Oceanispirochaeta sp. M1: one gene and its partner. The main gene of each other region encodes a partner of the protein of the gene in region 2 in a complex. Links are inferred from orthologs where the notes say so. Each region holds a gene or a part of one and is shown on either strand. Other genes may lie near its edges.

Region 1 (5,783 bases), on a different replicon or contig from region 2:
TTACTTTGCCGATGTTGTGGCTTCAATCGGACTGAAGGGTGAAGCTGCTCAGCAGGCCAACGAATCACAGCAGCTTGTTATGAAGGATCTTAAGGATTTTCAGTCATCCATTTCCGGTGTGAATATGGATGAGGAGTTTGCAGAAATGATCAAGTTTCAGCATGGCTACAACGCAGCAGCCCGTTTTGTATCAAATATCAATGATATGCTGGATACCATTATCAATAGAATGGGAGTGTAATAGATGAGACGAGTAAGCACTAACATGCCGAACACTGATCTCCAGTATCAGATGAGGCTTAAAGATTTTAAAATGAATGAAATGCAGACTGGCATCGGCAGCAGCAGAAGATTGAATAATCTCCGGGATGATCCCATTGCTGCAGCCCACTCAACCAGGCTGAGTTCTCATATTACTCATCTTACTAGGTATTCTGATAATATTGGTACAGCCCAGGGTGAGTACTCTCTGGCGGAAACTTCCATGAACCAGTCGGTACAGGTTGTTCAGCGGCTCAGAGAACTTGCTGTACAGGGAAGCAACGGTACCTATTCAAAAGAAGAACTGGGATATATGGCCATCGAGACAAATGAGCTCCTCAAAGAGCTGGTTTCCATGGCAAATACCCGTACTGCCGACGGCAGAACCCTCTTTGGTGCCAACGACACGAAAAATGATCCCTTTGTAGCCATGAAGAGTAGAGTAGAGGGAATCGAGGGTGCTGTAATTTCTGAAGTACGTTATGCAGGAAATATCACAGCCAATCAGACTGAAATAGGTGAAGGAACAAGAATTGACCTGAACTTTGCAGGAAATAAGGTCTACTGGGCTGAGAATCAGCAGATTTTCGCACAGCGGGATACACTGGATTATGTGGTCAAGGAAGACAGCACCATCAGCATTGACGGCAAAGAGATTGCCTTAAAGACCGGTGATAATATTCACGGGATCATTTCAAAGATCAATGACAGTGATCTGGCAGTTAAGGCTTCACTTGATCCTGTTACCAACAGTTTCACAATAGAATCAACAGTTCCCCATCAGATCTGGATTGATGAAGATCCCGACTCAAAAGTGCTCAAGGATATTGGACTTCTGGCTGAAAGCGGAAGTAGACCTCCCGAGAATCTTCATAAAGATGTCATGGTCGGCGGTGGTTCACTCTTTGATATGGTCATAGGCCTCAGAGACAGTCTTCTCACAGGAGACCAGGAGGCAGTCGGCGGCCGGATTCTGGGCGGACTGGACAAGTCACTTGGCAACCTGCTGAACAATATGGCCGATCTGGGATCCCGGAATGAGCGTCTTGATCACAGTTTTGCCAGACTGGACAGTGAAAAAATGAATGTGATTGCAGTAAATTCCAAGCTGACTGATATAGACATGACAGAAGCAATAACTAATCTCAAGATGCTTGAATACACACAGAAGGCGGCCTATCAGTCCGCTTCCAAGATCCTGCAATCTAATCTTATGGACTTTTTGAGGTAAAAATGCAGATAATAACAAAAGCCTACGGCGAAGTAGAAATAGATGAAAGGCAGATCATTACATTTCCTAATGGTCTGTTCGGTTTCGAGACATTACATGATTTTGCACTTCTCGATGCAACTCAGCAGCCATTTTACTGGCTTCAGTCAATTGATGTGGATCAGGTAGCCTTTGTATTGATTAAACCTTCCATTTTCAGGCCGGATTATACTCCGGCAGTGATGAAGTCTGAATTGGAGGCGCTCTCTCTGAAAGACAGCAGTGAAGAGAATGCCCTGGTTTTCAGCATTGTTACATTTCTGGATGATAATCAGAATATGACAGCCAACTTGCAGGGCCCGGTCATTGTAAACCGTCATGCAAGAGTGGGACGTCAGTGTATTTCAACAGATCCCCGTTGGGAGACAAGGCATAATATTGCAGAGGAAATTGCTTCTCAGAGGAACAGCATATGCTGATATTATCAAGAAAAAAAGATGAAAGCATCATAATCGGAGATAACATCACAATATCTGTTGTGGATATCAAGGGCGATCAGGTTAAAATTGGAATTGCCGCACCTAATGATGTCAAAGTGTTCAGACAGGAAGTATATATAGCCATACAGGAAGAAAACAAAGCTGCCGCTGCGGTCAGCAATATTCCAGATTCAATTTCACTGAATGATATTTTTAAGAAAAAAGATTAGCACTTATTTGTTTCTGCTGTTATAGATAGCAGCAAATTCTTTATTAAGTTCAAGAAATAAGTCCAGAAGGGCCGGGTCAAAATGTTTTTCCCGGCCTTTTTTCATGATTGAAACAGACTTTGCATGGGTAAATGACTTCTTATAGCTTCTCTTGGAACGTAGAGCATCATAGACATCCGCGATACATACAATTCTTGCACACAAAGGAATCATCTCACCGAATATTCCATAGGGATAACCATTCCCATCCCATTTTTCGTGATGAGACAGTGCAATATCTTTGGCCATGGATTTGGGGTGGGTACTCAGGATATAGGCACCATTCTTGGTGTGCTCATTCATTATCTCCCGCTCCCAGTCATCAAGAGGACCGCTCTTATTCAGAATATCATCGGGTGTACCTATCTTTCCGACATCATGCATGGCGGCAAGGAAACCGATATCCTCAATAAACTCATCATTGATCTCTTCATAGCCTTCTCTCCCTTTCAGATGTCTGCTCAGAAGAAGGGCATAATCATTAACCCTTTCAATATGCTCGCCTGTGTCGTTGTCTTTAAGTTTAGAAGCCTCAAGGAGGCTCAGGAAGGTCTTCTGGAGCAGTTCTTTGTATTCCTTGGTGATAATGTCCCATTGAACCATATATGCCCTGGGTCTCTCTCCATGACGGCAGAGACAGGGTTGTATCATAGCTCTTAAAAAAGAACTGGTATTATCATTGCTGAAGGGTAGAAGTCTTCCCATCCATGCATAGGCATTATCCGGATTTTCAAGGCTCTGTTTTAGAGCAGCACTTAAATTCAGTTCTGTATCGGTATGGAACAGTTCGGGAAGATGTCTGTTCAGGGGTGATTTTATAAAGATCAGATCCTTGAGAAACTCAGGGTTTATCCATACTATTTTCAGATCAAGATCTATAAAACATGTAGGAATAGGACTGTTTTTTATGTGATCTATAAGAAAACGGAATTCTTTGTCTTCCAGAAGAGCCGTATTCCGTTCCTCCGGGTCTATATTTGTAAAAAGTGACCATGGATAGAAGATGCTGTCCTCTTCATCAAGATCATCAAGTTCATGTACTTCTTCTGCAGTTTCAAGAAATAATAAATCCGCTTCATTATCACCGAGAATCGGGGGATCTCTGTAATCATAGAATCCTTCGGATTTATCTTTACGCTTCAAGTTTTCTCTCCGTACAGTGCAATTTCCGCTTCACTTCTGCGAAGATAAAGGGGGCCGTAATCTTTAGAAAGGCAACCCTCTGCATCATAACGTTTCAAACCGAGTTCCAGAAGCTGTCTGCTTTTACCGCTCTTATTATTTCCATCGTAGCACAGACCCTTCCGGGATTCCGTAGAGACCATTCGGCAGTCAGGTCCGGTAAATAATACCTTATCAAAGGCAGATGTTTTTTTCAGGATTTCATCTTCACTCAAATCAAAAGGACCTTCCAGTTTTTTACCTTCTGAGTAGAATCCGCAGTAGTAACGTTTTTTTCTGGCATCCATCAGAGGAACAACCACTCCGTCAAAGTAATCAAAGCCATAGGCTAGATAATCCGTTGTTACAACTGCAGTGTAAGGTATACTGAGTCCGAATGCCAGACCTTTGATCGTTGACATTCCTATTCTCAGACCTGTGAATGAACCGGGACCTTCTGAGCAGACCAGTAGCTCCAGATCCTTCCGGTTGACATCAGCCTCTTTCAGTACAAGAAGAATTGTATTCATCAGTGTTTCTGAGTGTTTTAATCCATTATCGATGGTCATCTCAAAGTAGGCATTGTTTTTTTTAAGACAGACACTCATTAAAGAGGATGCCGTATCAACTGCTAATGCACAATTCATAATTCTATACCTTCAAGGCTTATCTTTCTCTGACCGTTTTCCAGAATGCTGATATTCAGAGTCTTGCAGTCATCCGGCAGATATTCAGTAATTCTTTCGCTCCATTCTATCAGGGAGACCCCCTGACCGAAAAGAAGTTCATCCACACCCAGGAGTTCAAACTCTTCTATACCGTCTATTCTATACATATCCATATGATACAGGGGAATGGTACCCTCATATTCGGATACAATAGTGTAGGTAGGGCTTGTAATCACATCCTTTATACCAAGTGCTCTGGCAATACCTTTGGATATTGAAGTCTTCCCGGCCCCAAGGTCACCGTTAAGAGCTACAATATCACCGGGTTTAAGTACTTTACCTATTTTAAATCCAAGTTCAAGGGTCTCTTCAAAACTGCTGCTGAGTAATTCGGTCAAACGGGAAAGCCTTCCTTTTCTATATTCATAATTTCATCTTTTAAAGATTTAATTATGGGTATGACAGGGTAGTCAATCTTATCGAGAAGTTCAACTATAATATCACGCTCTCCGGTGGGTTTAATCTCAACTGTAGATGAAAATCTCACAGAGCTGCGCCGGTCTCCGATCAGAGCAAAGCTTGCCAGACCTGTATACTCATTTCTGTAGTATATGAGTGTGTCTTTTTTATTGATTTCATCCATTCCCAAAAATTTCATTATTAATCAGTCCACCTGTAAGTCAATTGTAATCATTTTTTAAATCAAATCATATTCTTATTCTAACCATTATTCGAAATCGTATACATACTCATTTATTCGATTTAGATTCTTGCTGGATGCCCTTGTAAACATGACATGCATGGAAGTATAGATACGGCCGTTTGACCGGCAGTCTACAATTTTTCCATATGTAATGACAGGACTGCCCTTCATAGGTTCAAAATTGAGTTTTATCAATTCTCCCTTGTTGAGAGGGCTGGTCGTCTGCAGTGAACATCCACCTGCGGAAAGGTCAATAAGTGTACCCATCCTACCCTTGTTTTTCATAACAACAGCTTCTTTTTTCTCTCTCTTGCCTATACCGGTAATCTGTATCTTGATGGGAAAGAAATAGCAGGGACGTTTGATATTTTTTCTTCTGAATTTTCTCTGATAGGCCCGGCTTATCTTGTTTGAATGCTGAAGAAATACACTTGTAATTCCCTTAACTGAATTGTATCCGAGAACCTTGGATGTAAATGTATATTCCTCACCATCTGCTCCCCATATCATTATGGTAAGTTTGGTTCCTTTGGGCCATTTTATCTGGCTGCCTTTTTTACCGACAGGAACACGGGCACAGTAGAATTCTTTGAGATTAGCGGTGACAACAGAAGCATAACGGTTTCCATTATCCATTTTAAAAGTGACATCCTGGCTGAGTTTCAGTTTTCTTGTGTCTGAAATCTGGTTAGTTTCCGCAAAAACCCGCTCTATCCGCTGTTTGATGCGGTAGATATTCAGCTTTCTCTCTTCAATGACTGCAGGAGGGGCTTCCATATGGCTTATGTCACGCAATGCCTGGCCGAGTGTATTATTCAGAGTTCTTGTATTACTTAAAAGGGCAAAGGGTTTGGTTACATGGTAGACTTTTATGAAGCTTTCCAGCAGAGCTACCTGTTTTTTAGTAAGCCCGATCCGTTGACCCTCACGTCTGAAAGCCCGTTTGCTGTAGCGCTTGTTTTTTTCACTATCCCGATTGCTGACTTTATTGGCAACAATCAGAAATAGAAAACTCGCCAGCATAACTCCCAA
Region 2 (8,026 bases):
TCTGATCGATGCGATCAACTTCTACTACAACAATGTGGTTCTTGAAGAATAATTATTTATTCCGATTAGAATATAGTTTTGACAAAAACAATGGGGCTGCCCTCCGGATTCCGGAAGGCAGCCCCCTCTTTATTTATAAGACTTAATCAATATCTGCTGAAAAACCCTGAGCTGAACAAGATATTCATACCTCCTTCAGCCTTATTGTTTTCCTACCAGCTGCCGGGAAGAGGATTACAGGTAACAGTTTCCCCTCTCAGATATTTGATCCCGATAACCGCTGCCTTAGCGGCACTCGTGGTGGTTGTATAGGGAATCTTCCGTTTAACTGCCTCGGTCCTGATCTCTTCATCCTCAATCTGAGAAGAACGTCCCAGAGGTGTATTGATCAGCATGTCGATACGACCGCTGCTCATATGATCCACTACAGAGGGATGCCCCTGGTGCAGCTTGAGTATGACCTCAGAGAAGATACCGTTTTTATAGAGGAAGTCTGCGGTCCCCCTGGTGGCGGCAATCTCAAATCCCATCTCTACAAGATCTTTAACAATGGGGAGTATGATCTGCTTATCCTTATCCGTAACTGTTACAAAAACTCTCCCCTTGATAGGAAGATAGCAGCCTACGGCAGCCTGTACCTTGGCAAAGGCCTCTCCATAGCTCTCTCCTATACCGATGGCCTCTCCGGTAGACTTCATCTCCGGTCCGAGAACCGGATCAAGTCCGGAAAAGCGGTCAAATGAGAAGACTGCTTCTTTTATAGCCCATCCTGTCTGACAGTATCCCTGTCCTACACCGCTTTTCTTATCCACAAGCCCCTGTTTCATAAGATCTGTTCCATTCCACAGCTTAACTGCAGCCTGAATCAGATTGACACCTGATGTCTTGGAAAGAAAGGGAACCGTTCTGGAGGCTCTGGGGTTGACTTCAAGGATATAGAGAACATCATCCTTTACAGCAAACTGTATATTCAGAAATCCCTTGACCTGAAACTCACGGGCAATGGACACTGCCGCATCGGCCATCTCGTTGAGTATCTCGGGAGTCGATTTATAGGGAGGGAACACACAGGCAGAGTCACCGGAGTGAATCCCCGCTGCCTCGATATGCTGCATAATACCACCGACATATACATTTTCACCATCAGATACGGCATCAAGATCATATTCAAAGGCATCTTCCAGGAACTGGTCCACCAGTACGGGTCTGTCATCGGAGATTGGAATCCCTTTGGAGAGGAAAATATCCAGTTCATCTTCCGAGTAGGCGATAAACATGCTTCTGCCACCCAGAACAAACGAGGGTCTCAGAAGTACGGGAAATCCGATCTCCCTTGAAAACTGTGCCACTTCTTCTCTGTTATAGGCACTCTTGTTCCTGGGTTGATTCAGTTCCAACTTGCCCATGGCTTCTGAGAACAGTTTTCTGTCCTCCGCCTTGTTGATATTATCCACTGCCGTACCTACGACGATGGCTCCAGCCTCTTCAAGCTCCTCCACCATATTAAGTGGAGTCTGACCGCCAAGCTGAACAACAATCTTGTTAACCTGTTCTTTCTTCATAATCTGCTTTACAGATTCTGCAGTCAGAGGCTCCATATAGAGACGGTCTGATATATTAAAGTCCGTAGAGACAGTTTCAGGATTGGAGTTGATCATGATTGTCTTGACTCCCTCTTCCCTGAGACTCATGGATGCAAGAGTACAGCATGTGTCAAACTCAAGACCCTGGCCGATTCTGTTGGGTCCGGATGCAAGGATTATGACTCCCTCATCTCCTGTTGGTGTACCTTCATCAATCTCACCCCAGGTGGAGTAGAAATAAGGAGTTTTTGCGTTGATCTCCCCTGCACAGGTATCTACAAAGTGATAACTGGGCTCTATCCCCATGGACAGTCTCAGTTTTTCAACGGCTGCAGTAGATTCTGATGTCAGTTCGCCGATTCTGCTGTCAGAGAGACCGCATTTCTTGGCTTCCATCATAAGAGATTCATCCAGTTTGGAAGCTGCTGCAATTCTGTTTTCGAGTTTTACCTGCTGCTGCAGCTGATAGAGAAACCAGATATTGAACCCTGTCTTTTCAGAGAGTTCTTCAAGAGATCCCTTGGGATTCCATTTTATCCAGGTATAGGCACCCATGAGTCTTCGAGGATGTGCTGTCGTAAGGATTCTTTCGAGCTCCTCATCGGACACCCGCATTTCAGTCAATCCGTCATGCCCTGTTTCAGCGGCTCTCAGTGCTTTATTCAAGGCCTCGAGAGCTGTTCTCCCAAGAGCCAGTGCCTCACCTACTGATTTCATCTGTGTACCCAGGGCGGAATAGCCGGTGGGGAACTTTTCGGTCTCAAAACGGGGAACCTTTACAGCACAGTAATCCAGTGCAGGTTCAAAACAGGATGCTGTTTTACCGGTAATTTCGTTTGTTACCTCATCCAGGGTATAACCGACTGCCAGTTTGGCGGAACAGCGAGCGATAGGAAATCCAGTGGCCTTACTCGCAAGTGCCGAAGAACGTGAGACACGGGGATTCATTTCAATAACAATCATCCGGCCTGTATCGGGCTTAACGGCAAACTGTACATTTGAACCGCCGCAGTCCACACCGATGGCCCGCAAAATATCGATGGATGCAGTTCTCATTTTCTGAAATGCCCTGTCATCCAGGGTCTGTATGGGAGCTATGGTGATACTGTCACCTGTATGGACTCCCATGGGGTCTATATTTTCTATGGAACAGACGATAATGGCGTTATCAGCCTTATCTCTCATAACTTCCATTTCAAACTCTTTCCAGCCGATAAGGGACTCTTCAATAAGGGCCTCACTCACAGGACTCTCAAGGAGTGCCCTCTCTACAAGAGACTTAAGTTCGTCATGATCATAGGCAATGCTTCCCCCCATTCCACCCAGTGTGAAACTGGGGCGAATTACCAGGGGAAGTCCCACTTCTTTTTCGAGCTTAAGGGCTCCGGCAACAGTCTTTGTTGTAATGGATCTGGGAGATTCCAGTCCAAGGCTTTCAACAACCTTCTTAAACTCACCCCTGTCTTCAGCTTTGAAGATAGAGTCGGTTTTTGCACCGATAACTTCCACTCCATATTCTTCCAGAACACCCTCTTCTGCCAGATCCAGAGTCAGGTTCAGAGCAGTCTGTCCTCCCATGGTGGAGAGAACTGCATCAGGGCGTTCCTTACGGATGATTTCTGTTACATATTTAACAGTGAGGGGCTCAACGTAAATCCTGTCGGCAATACCGGGAGTCGTCATAACGGTTGCGGGATTGGGGTTAACAAGAATGACTTCATACCCTTCTTCTTTAAGGGCTTTAACCGCCTGGCTTCCGGAATAATCAAACTCACAGGCCTGACCGATAATAATCGGACCTGATCCGATAATAAGTATTTTATGTAAATCTTTTCTGGCAGGCATTATTTCTCCTTCACCTCAGTCATATCATTCTTTTTCACAACATCAAGAAAGGCATCAAAAATCCAGGATGAATCTACAGGACCCGGGGCGGCTTCGGGATGAAACTGCACACAGAGCAGATTTTTATCCTTCCACTCCAGCCCTTCAATAGATCCGTCATTGGCATTTCTGAAACGAACAGTCACTCCCTCAGGAAGAGATTCTTCATTCACCGCAAAACCATGGTTCTGGGAAGTCACGAATACTCGTCCGCTCTCTTCATCCCGAACAGGGTGGTTGCAGCCGTGATGTCCGAACTTCATCTTGAAGGTTTCTGCTCCGATGGACTGTCCAAGAATCTGATGTCCAAGACAGATACCCACCAGGGGGTATTCACCCAGAAGATTCCGAGCCAGATCAACCTGTTTCTTCAGTACTCCCGGGTCTCCGGGACCGTTTGAAAGAAAGACCCCCTGAGGATTCAGTTTTCTTATATCTTCTATTGAAGCATCCGAGGGAATCAGACTTATCCTGCAGCCCCTCTGTTCCAGCTCTCTGATGATATTGGCTTTAATTCCACAGTCTAAAAGTGCAATGTGTGATCCTGCACCGTCTATGGTAACCATCCGGGAAGTACCCACATCTGCAATCAGATTCTGTCCTTCCATGGAGGGAAGTTTTTTAAGGTAGTCCTGACAGAGTTTCAGATCATCATCACTCAGTCCGGATTCAGAGCGGGAAGATTTTACAAGTACTGCATTACAGCTTCCCTCATCTCTTAGCATCAGAGTGAGTCTTCTTGTATCGACTCCGCTGATACCGCAGATACCGTTTCTATCCAGATATTCAGGTAGTTTTATACGGCCTTCGGGGACCGGTCCATCATAAAGATCACGGACAACCAAGGCTGAGACTTTTACATCTTTTCGGCTTTCATCTTCGGGTCCGTTTTCAGACCAGAGATCATCACATCCGTAGTTTCCTATATGAGGATATGTCATTGTGACAATCTGTCCCGTATAGGAAGGATCAGTCAGGATCTCATGATACCCTGACATTCCAGTGTTAAAAACAAGCTCTCCGTACGGAAGCTCCATCCCATCAGTGAGATCACTCACCGACGGAAGCTCGGCTCCGAAACAGCTGCCGGGAAAGACAAAACCGTTTTCCAGAACCAGATAAGCTCTTTTCTGCATAAACCACCCCTCAGTTAAATATTTATACAACATTTTTCGATAAATATACATTAGCAAAAACGTATATTTACAAAAAAGCCGGCTTTACCAGCCGGCTTTCAATCCCTATGAATTTTTAAAAACTCAAATACAATAGTTGAATATCATCTTGCTGATATTCTTAAAGCAAGGGACTTCTGTTTAAACATCCCGGGGAGGACTCGAACCCCCAAAGGCAGTACCAGAAACTGCAGTGTTACCAATTACACTACCAGGATATATTTCACAAACAATCCCCAACATCCTGTGCTCCCTTGAAGCAACCAGACAAGTTCGTTGTTTGATCTGCGGGCATGATATTAAAATTGACTTTTTATGTCAAGCGATACCCGCAAATTGTTTAAAAAATTAAGTCTGCTTAATCACCGACCTTTTCACTATTATATTCAATAAGAGTTTTAATCTCGATACCGGGAAGCTTATCTGCATATTTCAGAAAGGGAAGACCGATAATTCCAAAAATATGTTTAACATCGGCACCGCCCATAGTCAGCAGCTCAACAGCAGCACCCATGGTTCCACCAGTAGCAAGCAGATCATCAACGAGAAGGACATTTTTCCCCTGGGGAACATCACTCTGATGAATCTCAACTTCAGCCTTACCGTATTCAAGCTGATAAGATTTTTTCAGAGTTACACCGGGAAGTTTACCGGCTTTTCTTACTAGAATCAGGGGAATATGCATAGCCTTGGCAAAGGGTGCAGAGAAAATAAAACCTCTGGACTCAACAGCGGCTACAGCATCTATATTCTTATCTTTATAGTACTCAACCATCTGATCAATACACCATGAAAATGCTTCCGGATTAGTCAGAATGCTTGTGATATCAAAATACCGAATTCCTTTATGAGGAAAATCATTAATTTTTCTTATGGAATCATCAAGATTAAAGTCTTTGGACATGGATTAGCTCCCGTACTTATTTTTCGGTTTATCTCAATTTCAGGCATATAACAATATGTAAAGAAGTTAAAATACCGACTTAGTAAAATACCCTGAAACAGGACAGATCATCAAGAGGAAAATCTTAGGGGTAACCTCTTTTAAAGGATGGGACCCTGGCACGGGCGTTCTCGGAAAAATCTGATCCTTTGCCCTCCTTAAGATACTGATACCCGATTCCCGCAATCATAGCCGCATTATCGGTACAAAGCTCAAGGGAGGGATAATAGCACTTTACGTCCCACATCGCCTCAAGAGAGGATCTCATATAGGAATTTGCGGTAACACCACCGCCGGCAACAACAGTTCTTATTCCTGTACTCTTTACTGCTTTTTGGACTTTCTTCACCAGGATATCAACAGCCCGCTTCTGGAAGGAGGCAGCAATGTTCTCTTTTGATTTCTCGTATCCGGGATTAAGAAACTGATCAAGCTGATTGATAACAGCAGTCTTCAGACCGGAATAGGAAACATCATATTCATGATCTCCCTTATGGAGATTGGGACTGGGGAAACGGAATGCTTTGGGATCACCCTTAACCGCCAGACGATCGATGGCGACTCCTCCGGGATATCCCAGCTCATAATGTTTGGCAATTTTATCAAAGGCCTCACCGCAGGCATCGTCTATGGTTGTTCCCAGAACTTCAATCTGATCAAAACCTCTGACAATGGCAATAACCGTATGACCACCTGAAACGAGAAGTCCCAGATATGGATAAGTAATGTCATTTTCAAGATGAGGAGCATAAAGATGGGCTCTTATGTGATCAACTCCGATAAAAGGAATATCCAGAGACCAGGCCAGCCCCTTGGCAAAGGAGAGACCTACAAGAAGTGAACCAACCAGACCGGGTCTGTTTGTTACGGCAATGCCGTCAAGATCCTTCTTTTCAATCCCGGCTATAGTCAGAGCCTCTTCGACAACAGACCAGATCCATCTGGTATGAATACGGGATGCGATCTCGGGGACCACACCCTGCCAGGGTTTGTGATCCTCAATCTGGGTGGCTATTATATTACTGAGCACAACATTGCCGTCTTTCACTACAGAAGCGGCGCATTCGTCACATGATGATTCGATTCCTAATACATACATAAAAGAGAATCTAGGACGGATTCACTACTTGGTCAAGGCAGAAGGCTATGCAAACATATACTCTTTCAGCTCCGGGGCTTCTTCTTTCAACTTTTTAAGAGCCCTGATCTCAATCTGACGGACAGTCTCGGGAGATATACCCATCTGCTCACCGATTGTTTTCAGTGTATGTTTCTTACCATCTACAAAGTTGTAACGGTAGCGGATAATATTCCGTTCATTATCTTTAAGTTTGTAAAGGGAATTTCTTGTATCCTGTTCGGCACACTTTTTGAAAAGCTCACCATCGGGATTGTAATTATCATCCACCAGGATATCCATAAGAGTTCCGTTTTCAATATTTGTTTCTGCATACAGTGAAATCGGATTAGCTGAAAATTCCATAATGGATACAACATCGTTATATTTAACCTTGGTTCCATCGGATATTTCATGTAATGAAGGAGATCTCTTATGCTCAATACTAAAATGGTGCATGAAATCCTGAATATGCCGTAGTGCCTCTTCTTTCCTATAGGGCAGTCTTATGGATCTGCTTCTATCTGTTAAATAACGTGTTATGGCCTGTTTTATCCACCACGCGGCATATGTACAGAATCTGACATTCTTTCTGAAGTCATAACGCTCAGCTGCTTTAATAAGCCCCAGATTCCCTTCCTGTATCAGATCCATAAGACTTACACCAGAAATCTGGTAGCCTCTGGCCATTTTTACAACGAGTCTAAGATTGGAATTTATCATTCTCTGACGTGCCGCTTCATCGCCGTCAGCTATCTTTTCTGCAAGTTCCACTTCTTCTTCAAAAGTGAGCAGTTGGTAACGGGAAATCTCATCCAGGTAAAATTTTAAACTGGAATCATATGATGTATCTGTCTTGTATTTCATGGCATTACACCCCTTGCAGAGTGTAACGCAATCTCCATGCCAAAAACATACAAAAATCAATCAAAACGTATAATTACTTACATTATATATATTTAAAAAACATACAACTTTCCGATCATTTCCAATCAATAACAATTATATGTATCTTTTTGTATACACCCTCATATTTTATAACTCACAAATTACTATGATTTTGATATTATCAGTCTATTATTCGCCTTTAATCAGCAGAGGAGGGCAATTAAGTAGGGTGAAAAGAGACCTTTTCTCAAAGAGTCTCTTTTCATCCCTCTTACAGAACCGTACGTACGGACCTCGTATACGGCTCCTGTTCAAAATATCCCGAAATAGGGACGACTAGACCAGTATTCACATCAGTCAAATGAAACAGACCAAGATCTTTAAACCATGCGTTAGGCATGGCCATATTAGCAAGAACACTACCGGAGTTTCTCCA

The links. The genes of interacting proteins can lie anywhere in the genome.
Region 1: the proteins of tsaD (region 2) and tsaE are in contact, whole or in part, in a crystal structure (PDB 6N9A), measured with the Thermotoga maritima proteins. The link is inferred for Oceanispirochaeta sp. M1 from one-to-one orthologs. Residues at the interface, in WP_004082750.1 of Thermotoga maritima: Cys10, Asp11, Arg49, His50, Leu82, Gly84, Gly135, Gly136, Glu154, Thr155, Leu156, Asp157, Asp158, Ser159, Glu162, Asp165, Lys166, Arg169, Leu170, Tyr175, Lys213, Thr214, Leu217, Tyr218, Gln221, Arg222, Asn324; in WP_004082108.1 of Thermotoga maritima: Leu37, Gly38, Lys46, Lys57, Val59, Lys60, Ser61, Thr63, Phe64, Thr65, Leu66, Met67, Val69, Pro71, Tyr82, Arg83, Leu84, Asp86, Asp88, Phe89, Asp93, Ile128, Asp130, Glu131, Arg134.

What each region holds. Positions count from the first base shown.
Region 1 is NZ_QQPQ01000003.1:201,938-207,720, forward strand. What follows is about bases 2,736-5,706. They hold tsaE (tRNA (adenosine(37)-N6)-threonylcarbamoyltransferase complex ATPase subunit type 1 TsaE), read right to left. Parts: upstream 4,447-5,706; coding sequence 4,024-4,446; downstream 2,736-4,023. Other genes in these bases: DV872_RS26905 (HD domain-containing phosphohydrolase), read right to left, coding at 2,736-3,362; tsaB (tRNA (adenosine(37)-N6)-threonylcarbamoyltransferase complex dimerization subunit type 1 TsaB), read right to left, coding at 3,359-4,027; DV872_RS03120 (hypothetical protein), read right to left, coding at 4,443-4,706; DV872_RS03125 (PilZ domain-containing protein), read right to left, coding at 4,776-5,706. Outside these bases: flagellar hook-associated protein FlgK, read left to right, coding at 1-241; DV872_RS03090 (flagellar hook-associated protein 3), read left to right, coding at 245-1,492; DV872_RS03095 (flagellar assembly protein FliW), read left to right, coding at 1,495-1,950; carbon storage regulator CsrA, read left to right, coding at 1,944-2,180; more of DV872_RS26905, read right to left, coding at 2,184-2,735; more of DV872_RS03125, read right to left, coding at 5,707-5,783. UniProt on the Escherichia coli protein: Required for the formation of a threonylcarbamoyl group on adenosine at position 37 (t(6)A37) in tRNAs that read codons beginning with adenine.
Region 2 is NZ_QQPQ01000039.1:38-8,063, reverse strand. What follows is about bases 4,678-7,451. They hold tsaD (tRNA (adenosine(37)-N6)-threonylcarbamoyltransferase complex transferase subunit TsaD), read right to left. Parts: upstream 6,685-7,451; coding sequence 5,671-6,684; downstream 4,678-5,670. Other genes in these bases: DV872_RS20795 (RNA polymerase sigma factor RpoD/SigA), read right to left, coding at 6,730-7,451; DV872_RS20805 (adenine phosphoribosyltransferase), read right to left, coding at 5,001-5,546. In the rest of the region: cimA (citramalate synthase), read left to right, coding at 1-52; carB (carbamoyl-phosphate synthase large subunit), read right to left, coding at 213-3,428; carA (glutamine-hydrolyzing carbamoyl-phosphate synthase small subunit), read right to left, coding at 3,428-4,603; more of DV872_RS20795, read right to left, coding at 7,452-7,569.